Linked DNA regions of Geobacter metallireducens GS-15. The protein of the gene in region 1 binds, or shares a complex with, the protein of each later gene. Links are inferred from orthologs where the notes say so. Each region holds a gene or a part of one and is shown in the gene's direction. Other genes may lie near its edges. The genes, in order: eno and GMET_RS12785.

Region 1 (10,119 bases):
GCCACATCCTTAGCGATCCTGGCCAGGGGGTGGTACTCCGGCGACACCATGTCCACCACCACCTCCACTGCCGTATTCATGAGCTCGGCAAAGAGCACGAACGAAACAGAGACTGCCAGAAGCGTGAACTCCAAGGCCGACACCCTGAGAAAAAGCACCGCGAAGAGGAGCACCAGGGCCGACAGGAAGTGCCGGCGCATGTGCTTCTGGGTGCGGGTGGCCCAGAATATCCCCTCGATGGCGCAGTTGACGGAATCGATGAAGCGCGACGGCTTCACGGGGTCGCCGTTGGGCAACGTGGGGGAAGGCCGAAGCGGGCTCCCCTCGGCGTCCGTGTCTCCGTAGGGGCTAGACAAGCCCTTCCCTCTCCAGGATCGCGAAGATTTCCCGTTCCTTCGCCTCCATCCGCCGGGCTTCCGCCTCGCCGCTCCGCTCGTGGTCGTAGCCGGTAATGTGAAGGATGCCGTGGAGCAGCAGAAAGCAGAGTCGGGACCAGAAGGAGACTCCCCCCTCTTCCGCCTCCCGGGCCGCCGTGTCCGCGGAGATGATCACATCCCCCAGCATGGCGGGATTGAGGGCACCGAACTCCCCCTCGGCCATGGCGAAGGAGATGACGTTCGTGGGGCGGTCCTTGTGGAGATACTCGCGGTTGACACGCCTGATGCCGAGATCGCCGGTTATGACCACCGACAGCTCGCTATCGGGATATCCCAAGGCGCTTAATATCCTCTCCGCCACTTTTCTGAGGCGTGGCGTCCCGATCGGGTGCCGCCTTTGCCGGTTCGCTATCGCTACCTTCACTCGGTTTCTTACCTCCAGTCGGTTTCTCTTTTTCCTTGAAGGCCGGCTCCGGGTAATCGATGCGCTGATGGTAGATGCCGGCCAGGATACGGTTGAAGCTCTTGGCGATTTCGTGGAGGTTCTTGAGGGTCAGTTCGCATTCGTCAAGCTGACCGTCGATGAAGATGTTGTTGATGATCTTCTGCACCAGCCCTTGGATGCGGTCAGGAGTCGGGTTCACGAGGGTGCGGGATGCAGCCTCCACGCAGTCGGCCAGCATGACCAGGCCCGCCTCCCGGGACTGGGGCTTGGGGCCGGGATAGCGGAAATCGCGCTCGTGCACGGCCTGTCCGTCACCGGCCTGGGTTTTTGCCTTCTGGTAAAAGAAGCTCATGAGGGCCGTGCCGTGGGACTGCCGGATAATATCGACAATGGGGCGCCCCACCCGATGCTCGCGGGCCAGCTCAACCCCCTCCTTCACGTGTGAGATGAGAATGAGAGCGCTCATGCTCGGGGCAAGCTTGTCGTGGCGGTTATCGCCTCCTCCCGTATTTTCGATGAAGTACTGGGGCTTGCTGATCTTGCCGATATCGTGGTAGTAGGCCGCCACTCTTGCCAGGAGCGGATTCGCATTGATCGTCTCCGCAGCCGCCTCCACCAGGTTCCCCACCAGGACGCTGTGATGGTAGGTACCGGGAGCGCGGACCATCAGCTCCCGCAGTATCGGCGAATTGAGGTTGGAGAGCTCGAGGAGCTTGATATCGGTCACGTAGTGGAAAACGGTTTCGATCAGCGGGATAGTGCCGGTAACGATGGCCGAACAGAGGAGTCCGCCGGCCAGGGCGAAGAGGGCGCACCAGATGGTCTGGAGGGAGAGGAAACTGTCGCTCATAGTCTGGAAGGCAAGCGCCATGGCGAAGTTCACCACGCTTACCTTAACCCCGGCCGTGTAGATGCGGCTCCGGTCCTTGCAGTGGCGGACGCCGTGAGCGCCGACGATCCCCCCGAGCAACCCGTAGACCACCACGAAGAGGCTGTTGTTGAACATGATACCCAGGAGCGGCGCCGTGATGGCCGTATAGACCATGGCCACTTCGGAGTTGAGGATGATCCTGATCAGCATCGGACCCACGGCAAAGGGAAAGAGGTAGAAATAATCACGGGCATCGATGCTGGGAAATGGTGTCCCCAGGGCCGCCGAGATGGTCAGAGCGATCTTGAGCAGAAAGAACATGCCGGCCGTAACCAGGGAAATGAGAAGCAGATCCTTGGTGACGGGGCTGAATTTCCGGATGTTCTTGCGGGCGAATCGGTAGGGAAAATAGAGGATTACGAGAACAAGGCCAAAGAGGCCGATGCCGGTGAAAAGTTTGTTGATGTCCCCCCCCGCAGAGGAAATCATCTCGAGCTTCTGGACCTGCTCAGCGGTTACCCGCTCACCCACCCTGACGATCATCTCCCCCTGCTTCACCTGGAGGAGGACCGGGCGGACCGAATACCGGGCCCTCTCCTGGGCCTGCTCGGTCAAATCCCTGCTGAAGGTCAGATTCGGCCGCACCCCTTTCCCCACGAACCCCTTCAGTGTCTCGATCTCCCGCGGAGAGAGGCCGGGGGTGCCAATCTTCATCCCCTTGACGATCTCCTGAACCTCGGCAGGCTCGATGGGAGAAACCGTGTACTCCATTTTCCCCAGCGATTCGCCGGTCCGGGCATCAACAAGGACAATGCCGTGGGCTGTGTCACCGGCAAAGGATCGCTTGTCGACCACAATCTTGTTGGCATAGAGCCGTTCGGCCAGGGCACGCACATGGTCCATCAGGCCGGCATCGGCCCCGAGTCGCATGAGGAGGGCTTTCTCCGCAGGTGAAAGGCTGAACCCGAAAAGCCCCCTCAGGGATTCGTCCAGCCCCACCCCCTGGGAAGGCTCGGCGGTTGCAGCCTGCTGAAGGAGAGCAAGGGCCTGTTCGACGCGTCCCACCAACTCGCCAGCCCCATCCAGTGAGAAAGCATACACGTAAGGGACAGCAGCCTCGGCCTCATTGCGCTTCTTTTCGGTGAGGAGACGGTCCTCGAGAAGATAGTCCTGGGTCGCCCTGATATCGGTAGTGGCGATATCCCCGGCCTTGTATCGTACGGAAAGGAACTCCTGGCGGGGAAGGATGAGCAGGGTGAGAACAAACGCGGTAAGAAGGAGGAGAACCCGGCGATTCCTGGCGTCCTGGCGCGGATTAGAAAAACGCTCGAGGAGATTGTTAAAGAGCCTCCCGACGGATCGAGGGAGAGAGGCACGCATTTCATTATCAGTGTTACTGCTTTGGGTGGGCATATCTAATTAATCGTATTGTTACCCTGTTGGGCACGGGAAGTGCCGTTACAGTTGCAAGGAGCATAACGTATTGAGAAAAATACTATATCGTTCCTCTCGGGGGCCTGTCAACTCCGATGACGGTCTCTCCTCCGGAACGCCGTGTCACCCCTGCCATACACATTAAAAATGTTTCCTTTCAGCATCAATTCTGATATATATTCCGCTGTTTTGCCTATGGTCGGAAGACCAAAGTACATATTTCTGCAAGGGGGCCAGAATGAGCGAAATTACCGATGTCTACGCGCGAGAGATACTCGACTCCCGCGGCAACCCGACCCTGGAGGTCGAAGTTTTCCTGGAGTCCGGCGTTATGGGAAGGGCTGCCGTTCCCTCCGGCGCATCTACCGGCGAGCGCGAGGCCCTGGAGCTTCGCGACGGAGACAAGTCCCGCTACCTCGGCAAGGGGGTCCTCAAGGCAGTCGACAACGTCAACAACATCATTGCCGAGCAGATCATCGGCATGGAAGCCACCGACCAGATCGGAATCGACCAGCGGATGCTGGATCTGGACGGCACCGAGTACAAGAGCAACCTGGGAGCCAACGCCATTCTCGGCGTGTCCCTGGCAGTGGCCAAGGCCGCAGCCGAAGAAGTGGGGCTCCCCCTCTATCAGTACATCGGCGGCAGCAACGCCAAGGAGCTTCCGCTCCCCATGATGAACATCCTGAACGGCGGCGCCCATGCCGACAACAACGTCGACATCCAGGAATTCATGATCATGCCGGCCGGCGCAAAATCCTTTGCCGAGGCGTTGCGCATGGGGGCTGAGATCTTCCATGCCCTGAAGGGTGTCCTGAAAGGTAAAGGATACAATACCGCCGTTGGTGACGAAGGCGGTTTCGCCCCTAACCTGAAGTCCAACGAAGAGGCCCTGGAAGTCATCATGGACGCGATCCAGAAGGCCGGCTACAAGCCGGGCGAGGAAGTGCTCCTGGCCCTGGACGTGGCCTCTTCGGAACTCTTCAACGATGGCGTCTACACCCTGGAGAACGAGGCCGAGCCCAAGAAAACCCCGGCCCAGATGGTCGATTTCTACGAAAACCTCGTAAACAAATACCCGATCGTCTCCATCGAGGACGGCATGGCCGAGAACGACTGGGACGGCTGGAAGCTCCTCACCGACCGCCTGGGCAAACGAATCCAGATCGTCGGCGATGACCTCTTCGTCACCAACCCCCGTATCCTCAAAGAGGGGATCCAGAAGGGGATCGCCAACTCGATCCTGATCAAACTGAACCAGATCGGCTCCCTCACCGAAACCCTGGACGCCATCGAAATGGCCAAGCGCGCCGGTTACACCTGCGTCATCTCCCACCGCTCGGGCGAGACCGAGGACACCACCCTGGCCGACCTCTCCGTGGCGGTCAACGCCGGCCAGATCAAGACCGGTTCCCTCTGCCGCACCGACCGGGTCGCCAAGTACAACCAGCTCCTGCGGATCGAGGACGAGCTCGACACCACCGCCCTCTTCCGGGGCAAGGATGTCTTCTACAACATCCGCAAGTAGTCGGGGCGGAACACCTTAGCAACACGATGAAAGGCGGGAGCGATCCCGCCTTTCATTCGTTTGGGCACCTCGCGCCCCTGAACCGCCAGCCAGTGCGAATGTGGTATACTCATCACCAATCACCATCCCTCGCAACGGAGACATGCCATGAGCTACTCACCGCTTCTGACCGACCTCTACCAACTCACCATGCTTGCCGGATACCTGGAAGAAGGGATGGCGGACAAACCGGCGGTGTTCGACATCTTCTTCCGGCACAACCCCTTCCAGGGGGGGTATGCGGTGTTCGCCGGCCTTGACACGGCCCTCGGCTACCTGGAGAACCTCCAGTTCACGGAGGATGATCTCGAGTATCTCCAGGGGCTGGAAATCTTCCGCCCCCGATTCATCGATTTTCTCCGCTCATTCCGGTTCCGGGGAAAAGTAACGGCGCCTCCCGAGGGAACAGTGGTTTTCGCCAATGAGCCCCTTGTGACCATCGAGGCCCCCCTGGCCCAGGCGCAACTGGTGGAGACGGCGCTCTTGAACATCATCAATTTCCAGACCCTGGTGGCCACCAAGGGTGCCCGAATCGTCCATGCGGCGGTGGACGGCACGGTGCTGGAGTTCGGCCTGCGCCGCGCCCAAGGGCCCGACGGGGGAGTGAGCGAAGCCCGGGCCGCCTACATTGGCGGGGTTCGGAGCACGAGCAACGTGCTGGCGGGGAAGCTCTTCGGCATCCCGGTAAAAGGAACCCATGCCCACAGCTGGATCATGGCCTTTCCCGATGAGCTGACCGCCTTCCGCGCCTATGCCGAGGTATTCCCCGACACCTGCATCCTCCTGGTGGACACCTACGACACCCTCAAAAGCGGCATCCCCAACGCCATCACCGTTGCCCAGGAACTCCGCTCCCAGGGGCACGAACTGGTCGGGGTGCGGATCGATTCGGGTGACCTGGCCTACCTCTCCCGGGAGGGACGCCGGATGTTCGACGAGGCGGGCTTCCCCGGCGTAAAGATTGTCGCCTCCAACGAGCTGGACGAATACGTGATCGAATCGATGCGGAGCGAAGGGGGCCGGGTCGACATCTACGGCGTGGGGACACGTCTCGCCACCTGCGCCGGAGAGGGGGGAGGAGCCCTGGGCGGAGTCTACAAGCTGGTCAGGATCGGCGACCGCCCAAAACTCAAGGTGACCAGCGACGTCGCCAAGGCGACCCTTCCCGACCGCAAGCGGCTCCTGCGGGCCGTGGCCCCCGACGGCTCCTTCATCCAGGACGTGCTCTGCCTCGCCGACGAGGACATTGCCCCCGGAGCCACGGTGTACGACCCTTCCAATCCCCTTCAGTTCGTTGCCATCCCGCAACAGGCCCGCTTCGTCGAGATTCGTGGCGTTGTGATGGAGGACGGTGTGCGAACGGCGAAATCTCCTCCCAGCCTGGACGAGATGGCCGACCGCAGCCGTGACCAGCTCACCCGCCTCCCCCAGGGATGCATGCGTTTCATCAATCCGCATAAATACAAGGTCTCCATCAGCGCCGGTCTCAACGAGCTACGGCTGCAGCTTATGGACGAGGTTCAACGGGGATATAAATAGATCCAGCAGGAGAACTATCCATGAAGAGCACGTCAGCCCTTCTGATCGTCGACGTCCAGAACGATTTCTGCCCCGGAGGCTTGCTACCCGTACCAGAGGGGGATCGGGTCGTCCCGCTGCTCAACCGCTACATGGAGCTTTTCAGAGAGAAAAAGCTGCCGATCATCGCATCCCGGGACTGGCATCCGGCCATCACATCCCACTTTCGGGACTTCGGTGGCATCTGGCCGGTCCACTGCGTCCAGGGGAGCGAGGGGGCCCGGTTCCACCGCGACCTGGCCCTTCCGGACGACGCCATTGTGATCTCCAAGGGACAAGACCCGGCTCAGGACGCCTATTCCGCGTTCCAGGCGACCACGGAAAGCGGCGTGTCCTTCCCGGAACTCCTTAAAGAGCTGGGTATCACCAGACTTTTCGTGGGGGGCCTCGCCACGGACTACTGTGTCAAGGAATCGGTTCTGGACGGGCTGCGCCACGGTCTTGCGGTAACACTCCTTGAGGATGCGGTACGGGGGGTCAACCTGACTCCCGGCGACTCGGCAAGGGCTATCGAAAACATGGTCGTTGCCGGCGCGGTGCGAATGAATTTCAGCAGGCTTCAGGCCGACCCTCCCTCGTGACCGTCCATGAGAGGGAATACATCCCGTTTGACTTTTGAGGGGGAAAGCGCTAGAGTGATTCGTCTCAAATCCCCATGAAATCAAAGGACAATTCCCGTAATGACCAAGACAAGCAACCTGAAGGTCACGAGCATTACCCCCATCATCGCCCCTGCCGACCTGCGGCAAGTTTTCCCCCAATCGCTGGAAACAGCTGAATTCGTTAATGCGAGCCGGGCCCACATCAAGAACATCCTCAAGGGGAAAGACACCCGCCTCATGGTGGTGGTGGGCCCCTGTTCCATTCACGACCCCAAGGCCGCCCTCGACTATGCGGGGCGCCTTGCGCGACTCGCCAGCGAACTCTCCGACCAGCTTTTCATCGTGATGCGGGTCTACTTCGAGAAGCCCCGCACCACCATCGGCTGGAAGGGGCTCATCAACGACCCCGACATGAACCACACCCACCAGATCTCCAAGGGACTCGGCATCGCGCGGCGGCTCCTGAACGACATCACCAGCATGCTCCTCCCCGTGGCGTGCGAGATGCTCGATACCATCACCCCTGAATACCTGGCCGACTATATCTCGTGGGGCGCCATCGGCGCCCGGACCACCGAGAGCCAATCGCACCGGGAGATGGCGAGCGGCCTTTCCTTCCCCGTGGGCTTCAAAAATGGCACTGACGGCAACCTGCAGATCGCCATCGACGCCATGAACGCGGCGCTCCACCCCCACAGCTTCCTCGGCATCAATCGGGATGGCAAGACCTCCATCATCCAGACCACCGGCAACCCGGACGTGCACATCGTCCTGCGTGGCGGCAAGAAGCCCAACTACTCTCCCGAGGACATCGCCAAGACCGAAGAGATGGTTGAAAAGGGGGGTATCTTCCCGACCATCATGGTTGATTGCAGCCACGGCAACTCGGAGAAGCGCCACGAGAAGCAGCCGGAGGTGCTTGACAGCATCGTCGACCAGATCGAGGCGGGCAATCGCTCCATCTCGGGGGTCATGATCGAGAGCTTCCTCGAAGCGGGGAACCAGCCCATTCCCAAGGATCTGTCCCAACTCCGCTACGGGGTCTCCACCACCGACAAGTGCATCGACTGGAAGACCACCGAGGAAATCCTGCGCAAGGCCCATGAACGGCTCAAGCGCTGCGGCGGAAGACCGATGCACGGTTGATCCCGGTCGCTCCTGGATACGCAGAGAGCCCCGCCAAAAGCGGGGCTCTTTTTTGGTTCATCCGGGAATTCCGGGGAAAGCGGCTCTGATCTTGAGAAAGAAGTATTCGTGATCCCGGAAGCCGTAGGCCATTCTTTTGATCACCTTGATCTTGTTATTGATGCCTTCGAGGATTCCGGTGTGAAGGGGCCAGAGGCAGTGGTTGAGGATTCCTTGGAGATAGCCCTTTAGCCGGCGGGCAAACAGGATGAGTGGCGGTATTCCACTCTCCATCGCCCTTTGGTGCCACTGCTCCCAGAATAGTCCCGCCTCTTCAATGCAGGTAAACTTCCACAGTTGCTTCAGATCGTCTTTGAGCAGGTAGACCGTAAGGAGGCTGCGGTTTGCCTCCAACAGTTCCTGGAGGCGAAGCATGTCGTCGCCCTTGACGTTCTCGCTGTTTCGTAGCAGCAACCACCGCGATGTTTTGACTACCTTCCGTGCCTTCTTGTCTTCCTTCAGGCGGTTTGCCTCATCGACTCGCACCCTGTCGATCACTTCCCTGCCATACTTCGCCACCACATGGAACAGGTCGTAGACTATGTCTGCCTGGGGCGAGTGCTGCTTGATTTCCTCCTCATATGATGCGTTCATATCCATCACGACCGCTTTGAGCCGTTTACAGCCATGTGGGCCAAGCTGCGTGAAGAAAGGACGGATACTCTCGCGACTCCTGCCTTTGCCGATCCATAAGACTTCCTTACGGTATGGCTCGATGATAACCGTCGCATAGCGGTGCCCCTTGTGAAGGGCGAACTCATCCATCCCGAGAACTTCGATGTTTGAGAGGTCGACGGTGCCGACCCGCTCTGTGAGTGAGCGCTTGTCGATTTCCTTCACCTGGTCCCAAGAAAGCCCCAGATACTGCGCCACGTGCTTCACAGACACGACACCACACAGTCGCGCTACGCTCTCTGCAAGCCTGCGCGTCACGCGGGCGTATTTCGCCAGCCATGACAGACGCTCCAGCGTTGGCCCACACTGAGGGCACAGCAGCCTGCGGCGGTGAACGATCAGATAAGTCTGAGCATCGAGAATCGGCAAATCTCGAATTACGCGCTTGGTCGTTTCATGGACGCTTGTGCAACGCCCGCCGCACGAGCCACACACCATCTCATCCTGGGACAGGGCAATCAGTTCTACCTCGATCCGTTTGGCATCACCTGTGACGATAGTGCGTGTCCCAGCAACACGATATCCTTCCCACCCTCCCGCAATTGCGATAACATCGGAATACGACAACGGCAGCCTCCTGCGATCTTTTTTGGTTGGGGAACCATCAAGATACCGCAGTGCTGCCGTTGTTGTTTATTAATCTTCCCCGGAATTCCCTGAAGAACCTCTTTTTTTCACCTTCTCCACTTCCGCAGCATTCGGCGAAACTCCCACGGTGGCATTGGATTGCGGTCTCGCCACAATCCCCGGCGCGCCTGACGGGCCTTTTGCTCCGCCCCCAGGTAGTCCGATACATAGGGGCGCCGCAGGTACCGGACATAGGCCCAGGCATAGCCCCGGCGCACCATCTCCTGATTCACGTCCACCCCGTCGAGCATGATGATGCCGATTTGGCGCTTATAGCTCCGCTCGCCGGTCAACTTCACCGCCACGTCGCGACCGAGGACAAGCTTACGCAATTTTGCCGCCGCTGCTGCTCCGTGGGGCTGGCCCGGGACACCTTTCCCGGGAGTTTCGGGAGCATCGATGCCGTACAGCCGGCAGGTGAAGGATCTGCCCCACGGAGGCGTGATAACGACCGTGTCCCCGTCCCACACCCGCGTCACTCTGCCCCCGGAGGTCGACGTGTACGCGAAGTCTCGGCCGGCAGCCGATACCACATGCGCATTCGTCGGAGTGTAGCAGAGCCCCGTCAGCAGTACCGCCACGATCGAAGCGCCCCGTTTCACCATGCCTTCTCCCCTCCAGCAAGAAGGGCCGGCCTCGCCATGAGACCGGCCCCTCTATTCATTTTATCCACCTCAAGAACGTCAGATGCCGCACCCGCACCCACGGCTGCACTTGACGCCCGGCATGTGGATCGGTTTGATGAAAGTGGCGTCGGT
Region 2 (10,271 bases), 210 kb from region 1 along the record:
GCTCTGGGTTCATACCGGTTGCAGCACCACCTGAACCGCCTCGCGCACGTCATCCACAAAGACGAAGGCGATCTCCCCCTTCACGTCGTCGGGGATGTCCTCCAGGTTCTCCCGGTTACGGGCAGGGGCCACCACAGTCTTCACCCCGGCGCGCCGGGCCGCCAGCACCTTCTCCTTGAGCCCGCCGATGGCCAGGACCCGCCCCGTGAGGCTGATCTCGCCGGTCATGGCCACGTCGCGGCGGGCCGGCCGCACCGACAGGAGCGACACGATGGCGATCACCATGGTGATCCCCGCCGACGGCCCATCCTTGGGGATGGCGCCGGCCGGCACGTGGATGTGGATATCGGTGTCGGCGAAGGCGGTCTCGCCCACCCCCCACTCGGCGCCATTGGCCCGCACGAAGGAGAGGGCCGCCCGGGCCGATTCCTTCATGACATCCCCCAGGGAACCGGTGAGGATCAGCTCCCCCTTCCCCTTCATCCGGGTTGCCTCCACGAAGATGATGTCGCCGCCGGTCTCGGTCCAGGCAAGCCCCGTGACGACCCCCACCCGGTCCTTCTCCGAGGCCACCTCGTTGAAGAAGGTCCGGGGGCCAAGAAACTCCTCCACCACCGCCGGGGTGATGGTTTCCCGCAGTGGCTTCCCCTGGGTGATCTCCTTGGCCACCTTGCGGCAGACCGAGGCGATGTTCCGCTGGAGGTTCCGCACCCCCGCCTCCCGGGTGTAGTCCCGGATGATCTTGAAGAGCGCCTCGTCGGCAAAGGCCGGCGGATTTTTCGCCAGACCGTTCTCCTCGACCTCCCGGGGAACCAGATAGCGGACCGCGATCTTCTCCTTCTCCTCGTCGGTGTAGCCCGAAAGCCGGATCACCTCCATCCGGTCCTTAAGGGCAGCGGGGACCGGGTCAAGCTGGTTCGCCGTGGTGATGAACATGACGTTGGAGAGATCGAAGGGGACATCCAGGTAGTGGTCGGTAAAGGTGTTGTTTTGCTCCGGGTCCAGCACCTCCAGGAGTGCGCTGGCCGGATCCCCCCGAAAGTCGAGGCCGATCTTGTCCACCTCGTCCAGCATGAAGACCGGATTGTTGGTGCCGCAGCGGTAGAGCTCCTGGATGATCCGGCCCGGGAGGGCGCCGATGTAGGTGCGGCGGTGGCCGCGGATCTCCGCCTCGTCCCGCATCCCCCCCAGGGACATCCGGATGAATTTCCGCCCCAGTGCCCGGGCGATGGACTTGCCGAGGCTTGTCTTCCCCACCCCCGGCGGCCCCACGAAGCAGAGGATCGGCCCCTTCATTTTCTCCCGCAGGGTCCGGACCGCCAGGTATTCAAGGATCCGCTCCTTCACCTTCTTGAGGTTGTAGTGGTCCTCGTCCAGCACCGCCTCGGCCTTGTTGATGTCGTTATTGTCCCTGGTGGCGTTCTTCCAGGGCATGCCGGCCAGATAGTCCAGGTAAGTGCGGGCGACCGTGTACTCGGGGGAAGCGGGATTGATCCGCTCGACCCGCTTCAGTTCCTTGTCAGCGACCTTGCGCACCTCCGAGGGCATGCCGGCCGCATCGATCTTCTTCCGAAGGTCGGTCATCTCGGCGGCGCGGGTATCCTCCTCCCCCAGTTCCTCCTGGATCTGCTTCATCTGCTCCCGCAGCAGGTACTCCTTCTGGCTCTTGCCGACCCGCTTGGTCACCTCGGCCTGGACCTCCCCCTTCACCTGGAGCCGCTGCACCTCGCTCGTCAGGTGCATGTAGACCTTCTTGAGCCGCTCCAGGGGGTCGATGGTCTCCAGAAGTTGTTGCTGCTCATCCAGGGGAAGATTCACGTAGAGGGCCACGAGATCCGCCAGCCGCGCAGGGTTGTCGATGAGATCGATCATCTTCATGACATCCTCGGGGAGGGGGCGGCCGTAGGAAAGGGCAATCTTGAGGAGGGCATTGAGGCTCTGGACCAAGGCCTCGGAAACCATGGAGCGCTCCACGAACTCGTGGATCGGCTCGCAGTGGCCCTGAAGGTGATGGTTGAACTCTACCACCTCCGTCACCCGGACCCGGGCAACCCCCTCCAGGACAATCTTCGCCCCCCCTTCGGAGAGATGCTGAATCTGGTTGACCTTGCAGAGGGTCCCGACCTCGAAAAAAGGGGGGATACCGCCGGGAGCGGCCTCATCTCGGGGGCGGACGAGGGTCACGAGCTGGTCATCTTCCAGCATCTCCTCGAAACGGGCAAGCTCCTCGTCCTTCAGGAACAGGGGAAAAATCATGTAGGGAAAGGCCACGATCTCCCGGACGGGATAAAGCGGCACGACGGCAGGTATCGTTATCGACACGGTTTCGGACATAGTTATCGGATCCTCGGGTCGAACGGGGCTCGGGGTGGCTGGCGGCTACATAATCAGACTAGCCGCTGAGGCCGCTCCTGTCAAGGAACGACGCGGGAAACGAGCCCTGTCGCGGGGATAGCGCCGGAGAGCGGCTCTACCCCTCGGCACCGACGGTTTCCCACTCCTCATACAATCCGGCAATCCGTGCCGTCAGGGCGGCGTGCTCTTCCCCACCCTGCCGGGCCGCTTCCAGATCCTGAAAGAAGGCGGGGTCGGCCATCCGCGCCTCCAACTCGGCAAGACGCTCCTCCTCCGCGGCGATGGCCGTCTCCAGCTCTTCCAGCCGCTTCTGGCGCCGCTTCTCGTCCCGCTGACGGGACTTCTCCTCCTCCCGCTGGCGCAGCCGCTCTTCTTTTGATTCCGGCACGGAATCCGGGACCGGGGACCGGGGACCGGGGACCGGGGAAATCTGACCATCAACCGCGGCCTTCTTCTGGAGATAGTACTCGTAGTCGCCGTGGTAGCTGGTGAGCTGCCCCCCTGCCACCTCCACCACCCGGGTGGCGAGGCCGTCGATGAAGTAGCGGTCGTGGGAGACGAAGACCACAGTGCCGGGGAAGGTCTTGAGGGCGTCCAGGAGCACGTCCTTGCTGAAGAGGTCCAGGTGGTTGGTGGGCTCATCCATGAGGAGCAGGTTCGAAGGGCGCAGGAGCATCTTGGCCAGGGCCAGGCGGTTCCGTTCACCCCCCGAGAGGACCGCCACCTTCTTGTGGATGTCGTCCCCGGAGAAGAGGAAGGCGCCGAGGATGTCCCGCAGCTGCGGCACCATGGCAAAGGGGGCGTCGGCAAGGAGCTCGTCGTGGACGCTCTTGTCGCTGTCGAGAACCTGGGCCTGGTCCTGGGCAAAGTAGTCGAGGGCCACGTTGTGCCCCACGATCCGCTCGCCTCCCTCGAAGGGTTTTCCCGCCATAATTCCCATGAGGGTTGACTTGCCGGCGCCGTTGTGCCCCACCAGGGCGATCCGCTCCCCCTTCTCCACGGTGAGATCAACGCCGTTCAGGACCACGTTGGGGCCGTAGGCCTTCACCACGCCGGCAAGCTCCATGGCGATCCGGCCGCTGGCCGGGGGATCGGGGAACCGGAAGCGGATTTTCTTGCGCTCCGGAGGGAGGACGATCCGCTCGATCTTCTCCAGTTGCTTGATACGGGACTGGACCAGGGACGCCTTGTCGGCCTTGTAGCGGAACCGGCTGATGAAGTCCTCGATCTTCTGGACCTCCTCGTCCTGGCGCCGCTTCGCCTCCCGCAGGGCCGCCACCCGCTCCTCCCGCTGGACCAGATAGCGGCTGTAGGAGCAGTGGTAGTCGGTGAGGACGCTGTTCCAGACCTCGGTGATCCGGTGGCAGACCTGGTCCATGAAGAAGCGGTCATGGGAGACGAGAATCACCGAGTGGGGATACTCGCACAGGTACCCCTCCAGCCAGTTGCGGGCCTCGATGTCCAGGTGGTTGGTGGGCTCGTCCAGCAGGAGCACGTTGGGCTTTTTCAGGAGGAGCTTGGCCAGAGCGATCCGCATCTGCCACCCGCCGGAGAACTCGCCGCAGTCGCGCCCCCGGTCAGCGGGGAGAAAGCCGAGGCCGTCCAGCACCCGGCATGCCTCCGCCTCCATGGCGTAGCCACCCCGCAGCCGGAACTCCTCCTGGAGGTGCCCGTAACGATCAAGAAGCGCACCGTGCTCCGGGTCATCGTGGGGAATTTCCTCAAGGCGCCGGGTAAGGTCGGCCAGTTCCCGTTCCATCCGCTGGAGGTCGTCCAGGGCCGTCATCACCTCGGCCAGAAGCGGCCTTCCGCGGGTGACGATGCCGTCCTGGGGGAGGTAGCCGACCGTGGCACCCTTGGCGAAGATCATCTCGCCGGCCGAATGCTCCACGAGCCCGGCGACGATTTTCATGAGGGTCGACTTGCCGGCGCCGTTCTCCCCCACGAGGCCTACCCGCTCACCCTTTTTCAGGTGCCAGTTGATGCCGGTGAAGAGCGGCCTTCCCGCGAAGTCCTTGGAGAGGTTCTTGAGATGGAGCATGGAGTTCCGTTCCGTGTTGGAGTGATGGCGCCATTGTAGGGGGGGCAAATCGGCCTTGTCAATGTTCTCACTAACATTCCGCGTCCCTCAATGACCGCAAATGCCAGTTTTTTCTTATTAACAGCAAAAAACTCTGGTATAGTTTATCGATTTTACGCGACTTCAAGGCCCTTCGACTCCGTAGCGGGCCTTTGAATACACATCAATCGGGCTGCCCGGCTCCGTGCCTGGGGCGGCCGACATTTCAGCGGCGCGGGGTGCGCCCCGCCGCCCAAAAGGACAGGAACCTATGGCAAAAAAGATGCTCATCAACGTGATGCATCCGGAGGAGGCCCGCGTTGCCATCGTCGAAGACGGCAAGCTGGACAATCTGGACATCGAGATCGCGGGGAGCGAACAGACCCGCGGCAACGTCTACAAGGGGGTCGTGGTCCGGGTGGAGCCGGGGCTCCAGGCGGCCTTCGTGGATATCGGGGCCAAAAGGCTCGGCTTCCTCCAGATGGGGGAGATTCACCCCTCCTTCTGGCAGTGGCGCGACGACGTCCCCCCCGAGAACCGCAACCGCCGCCCCCGCATCCAGGAAGTGATCCGCCGGGGCCAGGAACTCATCGTCCAAGTGGAAAAGGGTGAACGGGACATGAAGGGGGCGGCCCTCACCACGTACATGTCGTTCCCGGGGCGCTACATGGTCCTTATGCCGGGAAGCGACTCCGCCGGCATCTCCCGCAAGGTGGAGAGCGATGCCGACCGCAAGAAACTGAAGGAGAAGCTCAGCCAGATGGAGATCCCCGAGGGGATCGGCTATATCGTCCGGACCGAGGCCCTCGGCAAGACCAAGACCGAGCTGAACAAGGACCTCCAGAACCTCCTCACTCTTTACAAGTCGATCCAGGAAAAGGCGGCCGCCCTCAAGGCCCCGGCCCTCATCCACCAGGAGATGAACGTGGTCATCCGGACCATCCGCGACTACTTCACCGCCGAGATCGACGAAGTGCTCGTGGACAGCAAGGAGGTCTACAAGGAGGCCCGGGACTTCTTCAAGCAGACCATGCCCAAATACGAGAAACTGGTGAAGCTCCACACGGAGAAGCGCCCCATCTTCTCCCGCTACCAGATTGAGGAGCAGATCGACCTCATCTACGAGAAGAAGGTCCCTCTAAAATCCGGCGGCTACCTCATCATCGAGCCCACCGAGGCCCTGGTCTCCATCGACGTCAACTCCGGCAAGACCACCGGGGAGAAGGGGGTGGAGGATACCGCCTACAAGACCAATTTGGAGGCGGCGGAAGAGGCGGCCCGGCAACTGCGGCTGCGGGACCTGGGGGGGCTCATCGTCCTTGATTTCATCGACATGCGGGACCGCAAGCACAACGCCACCGTGGAGAAGACTCTCAAGGCCGCCCTCAAGGAGGACAAGGCCCGGGTCGAGGTGGGGCGCATCTCTCAGTTCGGCATGCTGGAGATGTCCCGCCAGCGGATCAAGCAGACCCTTGAGCAGGGAAGCACCCTCGAATGCCCCCACTGCAGCGGCCGGGGGAAGGTGAAGAGCGTTGAGAGCATGGCCCTCTCCTTCCTCCGCAAGGTCCACGCCGCCGCAGCCAAGGGAACCGTGGCCGAGGTTCATGGCGGCCTCCCCCTGGAGGTGGCCTACTACCTCCTGAACCGCAAGAAGCGAGAACTGGCCCGGATCGAGGACGACTACGACATCGTGGTGACGGTCAAGGGGCGGACTTCGTTCCTCATGAACGAGCTGGAACTGGAGACGGTCAAGCGGGAAAAGCCGGCTCACATCGAGCATCCGGCCGAAGCGGCGGAGGCGCCGGAAAAGAAGCCGGAAACCGTCATGGAAGCCGCCGAGGCCGTGGAACCCGAGGAGACGGCTCTCCAGGAAGGCGGAGAAGGGAAAAAGCGCAAGCGTCGCCGCAGCCGCAAGAAAGGAAAGGGAGAGGAAACTCCGGCCGTCTCCCTTGCCGAAGAGCCTTTGCAGGAGGAAGAAGTCGTCGGGGAGCCTGAAGCCGGTGAGGAACCGGAGGAGATCGAAGAGGGGGTCGAGGCTGCGCCGGGTGAAGAAGCCAAGAAAAAGCGGCGCAGGAGACGGCGCCGCGGGAAGAAGCCGCGCGCCGGCGAAGCCGGCGAGGTTCCGGCCGCTGAAGTCACCGCTGAGATTGTGACTCCCGAGCCGGCCGTCGAACCCTCCGCGCCGATTGATGCGGAATCCGCAGCGGAAGCAGAGGAACCAGCAGAACCGGCTGCAGAGGAGGCGAAAAAGAAGCGCCGCCGCCGCAAGCGCCGCAGCGGCAAGCGAGAGGAGGAGGGACTGGCCGCCGAAGAGGCAGCCACCCCGCAAGAAACAGCCCCAGTGGCGCCGGAGCCTGCGCCTGCATCGGCTGTCGAGCCTGCACCGGAAGAGCCGAAGCCGAAGAAGACCCGTGCACCGCGTACCAAAAGGGCTGCTGTTGCGGCTTCAGAACCCGCGGAGCCACAGACCGTCGAGGCGGTATCCGCCGAACCGGCACCTACTGAAGCGGCACCGGCAAAGCCTGTGCGCAAACGGGCACCCCGCAAGAAAGCCGTCGCGGAGGAGGAAGCCATCGCCCCTGAGGCGCACGCGCCGGAGCCGACGCCGGAAGCCGAGGCACCGAAACGCAAGCGGGCACCGCGCAAGAAGAAGGAAACCCCTGAAGCTCCGCCTGAGAATGATACTCCATGACGAACGGACGGTGAGGAGGAACGATCATGATCAACCACATCGCGATAACGGCGCTTGCCGCCCTTCTGATGGTCTCCCCCTGCCTCGCAGCGGGTCTTGAGGAGATCAGCGCCTACGGCTACGGCGGATACTTTTCCTGGCAGGAGTATACTAACGACGGCAGCCGCATCGTAAGGGAGAGCGGTCCCATCTTCGGCGCCGGCGCCGCAGCGAGGGTCGACCTTCTCCAAAGATCCCTCATCCTGCACGGCAAGGCCGAACTGTTCGGGACGGTGGTCGACTACGCAGGGCAGACGCAGGCCTCCAGCGACCCTGCCGAAAATAACCGGCCCGCCGACTCCGACACCCGCTATTTCGGCGGCAAAATCGAAGGAGATCTGGGGTGGCGATTCGCCTTCAGTGGCGGATCGCTGGAGCCCTTCTTCGGGATCGGCTACCGGACGTGGCTCAGGGACATTGCCAGCTCCACCGCCACCACCGAAACAGGCAGACGCTTTGCGGTGGGAAGTGCCACCGAATACTGGGATACCATCTACACCCGCTACGGGCTCAAGGGCGAACTCCCTATCGGCAACGAAACGGCTATCTTCCTGGAGGCGGGCGCCAAGTATCCCCTCTACACCCGCAACAGGGCCGAGGACACCTCCGCCGGCGATGTCACCCTCGAACCCCGTTCCGACTGGTCGGCGTTCGCCGAACTGGGGGTCCGCCACAAGGCGTTTCGCCCTGCCGTCTTTTACGAGGGATTCCGCTTCCGGCGCTCTCCCGTTGAGCAACGAGGCATATACCAGATACACCAGCCCACGTCTGACTCGGATATTGTGGGTATTTCCCTGGCATACACCTTCCGTTAGATCATTTCATTCCTCGACGCGGGGCTTCGCACGAAGCCCCGTTTTTTACCGCATATCTGTATATCTCTCGCATACACCCTCTGGCTCCTCGACCAATCTTTCGCAATAGCAACACGTTACAACACTCCACCTTCAGACTGTCGTCCCATTCGCTCCGCGTGTGTGTATCAAAAAATCATACGCTATGCGTCCGCAACTCTTCCAGCCATCCTGTCCAAAGCGACATTTACACAATAGTGTCGGCTAGTTACACAAAACACCCCTCACCCTCTCTGGATTGGTATGTACGGTGCAATACTAAGCAGGTGTCTAGCAATGGTTACAGATTCACAACAAAAGAGGACCACCATTATGCTAGTGGAAATCAGTTTCCCCCTCCTTCAGGATATATCCTCCCCGTTCATATTGAATTGCTTCGGCATCGACGAGTTCCTACTGGTCTTTTTCATCGGCCTGGGAACCATTGCCTTCGCCTGCCAACTGGTGCCCGGAGTGCTGTTGTTTGTTTCGATGGTCAGAAGCATCTACTCCTTCCCCCGCCCCGACACAAGGCCTTCGGCCGAAGGAGTGGAATAGATTGAGGCAAGAAACCTGACGGATGCTTTTCCATTCACGGCTTCAAGAGCCGTCCCCGGGCAGCGGGGACGGCTTTCTTGTTTCCAGTGTCCGCCTCCGTGAAATTGCGCGCCGGTATGATACAGTGTAATCCATGATAACCATCGAAGCATTCAAGGGGAACTCTGTTCAGGAGCAGCAGGTGGAAATCGTGGAGCGGAAGGGGAAAGGCCATCCCGACTTCATCTGTGACGCGGCCATGGACGCCGTCTCCGTGGCCCTGTCCCAGGAGTATATCCGGCAGTTCGGCCGCATTCTCCACCACAACATCGACAAGAGCCTCCTTGCGGCGGGAAGCGTGGAAAAGCGCTTCGGCGGCGGCCGGGTAATCCGTCCCATGGAGCTCATCATCGGTGACCGGGCCACGTTTTCCGTGGGAGATCGGCAGATTCCGGTGACGGAGATCGCCCTGGGCGCCGCCCGTGAGTGGTTCAGAAAGAACCTCCGTTTCGTGGACCCGGAGCTGCACGTAAATTTCCGTGTGGTGCTGGCGCCGGGATCTGAAGAACTCACCGACATCTTCGCCCGGCCGGGGGAAGTCATGGCAGCCAACGACACCTCGGCAGCCGTGGGCTACTGGCCCCTCTCGCCGACGGAACTGGCGGTCCTCGCCCTGGAACAGCACCTGAATTCCCGGGAGTTCAAGGAGCACTTTCCCGAAACCGGCGAAGACATCAAGGTCATGGGCCTACGCTCGGGGAAAGATCTCGAGCTGACCGTGGCAATGCCGTTCCTGGCGCGGTTCATCGAATCAGAAGGGGAATACTTCGCCAGAAAGGGCGTGGTTGAGAGAGAGATTGGTGAGTTTCTCACGGGACTCCCCGGTTTCGGCCGAAAAGGGGTTCGCCTCAACGCCCTTGACGAACCGGGACGGGGACTTGGAGGCGTCTACCTGAGCCTCCTGGGCACCTCGGCGGAAGACGCCGATTCGGGCCAGGTTGGTCGCGGCAACCGGGTCAACGGGATCATTGCCCTGGGGCGGCCCCTCGGCACCGAGGCCGCCGCCGGCAAGAACCCGGTGAGCCATGTGGGAAAAATCTACAACATCCTTGCCCACCGGCTCGCCCAGGAGATTTGCGAGGAACTGGAGGGGGTCAGAGAGGCCCACGTTCTCTTGTTGAGCCGGATCGGCACCCCCATCGACCGCCCCCGGATGGCGGCGGCCCAGCTGCTGCTGGAAAAGGGAATTCGGCTCGGCAATGTTTCGGCAAAGGCCGAGGAGATCATCGGCCAGAGGCTGGCTGGTATCAACGGATTCTGCATGGAACTGGCGGCTGGCCGCTATCCGGTCTGCTGAAGGGAATCACATCAGTAAGGACAAAAGCACCTGGACAATGAGTATCTTCCCGATGGTTGCGACCGGGTAGACCGAGGCGTAGCCGATGTTGGGGAGATCGTTGCCGGTCTGCTCCAGGGCATAACCGAGAACCGCGGGTTGGGTCTGGAGGCCGGCCACCATGCCGATGAGGATCCCCATGGGAATCTTGAGGATCCGGTGACCGACCCATAGGGTGGTAAGGGCTGCAAAGCAGGTGACCACCGCTCCTGCGGCGAAGATGGCGAACCCGCCACCCTTGGCAAGGGTGGAGACGAAGCCGTAGCCGGCCCGGGTGCCGATGCCGGCCAGGAAGAGGACGAGACCGATCTGGCGCAGTGTCATGTTGGCGCTGTAGGGGAGGCTCCAGATCATTCCTCC

The links.
Region 2: the proteins of eno (region 1) and GMET_RS12785 are in contact, whole or in part, in a solved structure (PDB 2FYM), measured with the Escherichia coli proteins. The link is inferred for Geobacter metallireducens GS-15 from one-to-one orthologs.

The regions. Positions count from the first base shown.
Region 1 is NC_007517.1:2,677,721-2,687,839, forward strand. Bases 2,560-5,510 are described here. They hold eno (phosphopyruvate hydratase), read left to right. Parts: upstream 2,560-3,365; coding sequence 3,366-4,655; downstream 4,656-5,510. Other genes in these bases: GMET_RS11950 (HD family phosphohydrolase), read right to left, coding at 2,560-3,106; GMET_RS11960 (nicotinate phosphoribosyltransferase), read left to right, coding at 4,803-5,510. In the rest of the region: GMET_RS11940 (diacylglycerol kinase), read right to left, coding at 1-278; rRNA maturation RNase YbeY, read right to left, coding at 349-801; more of GMET_RS11950, read right to left, coding at 698-2,559; more of GMET_RS11960, read left to right, coding at 5,511-6,233; pncA (bifunctional nicotinamidase/pyrazinamidase), read left to right, coding at 6,254-6,853; GMET_RS11970 (3-deoxy-7-phosphoheptulonate synthase), read left to right, coding at 6,953-8,020; GMET_RS11975 (ISL3-like element ISGme5 family transposase), read right to left, coding at 8,078-9,301; GMET_RS11980 (thermonuclease family protein), read right to left, coding at 9,409-9,966; serA (phosphoglycerate dehydrogenase), read right to left, coding at 10,045-10,119. UniProt on the Escherichia coli protein: Catalyzes the reversible conversion of 2-phosphoglycerate (2-PG) into phosphoenolpyruvate (PEP). It is essential for the degradation of carbohydrates via glycolysis.
Region 2 is NC_007517.1:2,885,706-2,895,976, forward strand. The notes cover bases 4,293-7,395. They hold GMET_RS12785 (Rne/Rng family ribonuclease), read left to right. Parts: upstream 4,293-4,685; coding sequence 4,686-7,106; downstream 7,107-7,395. Other genes in these bases: GMET_RS12780 (ABC-F family ATP-binding cassette domain-containing protein), read right to left, coding at 4,293-4,396; GMET_RS12790 (hypothetical protein), read left to right, coding at 7,133-7,395. Outside these bases: GMET_RS12770 (MlaE family ABC transporter permease), read right to left, coding at 1-13; lon (endopeptidase La), read right to left, coding at 10-2,334; more of GMET_RS12780, read right to left, coding at 2,471-4,292; more of GMET_RS12790, read left to right, coding at 7,396-7,960; GMET_RS12795 (hypothetical protein), read left to right, coding at 8,243-8,536; GMET_RS12800 (methionine adenosyltransferase), read left to right, coding at 8,670-9,872; GMET_RS12805 (aspartate:alanine exchanger family transporter), read right to left, coding at 9,879-10,271. UniProt on the Escherichia coli protein: Endoribonuclease that plays a central role in RNA processing and decay. Required for the maturation of 5S and 16S rRNAs and the majority of tRNAs. Also involved in the degradation of most mRNAs.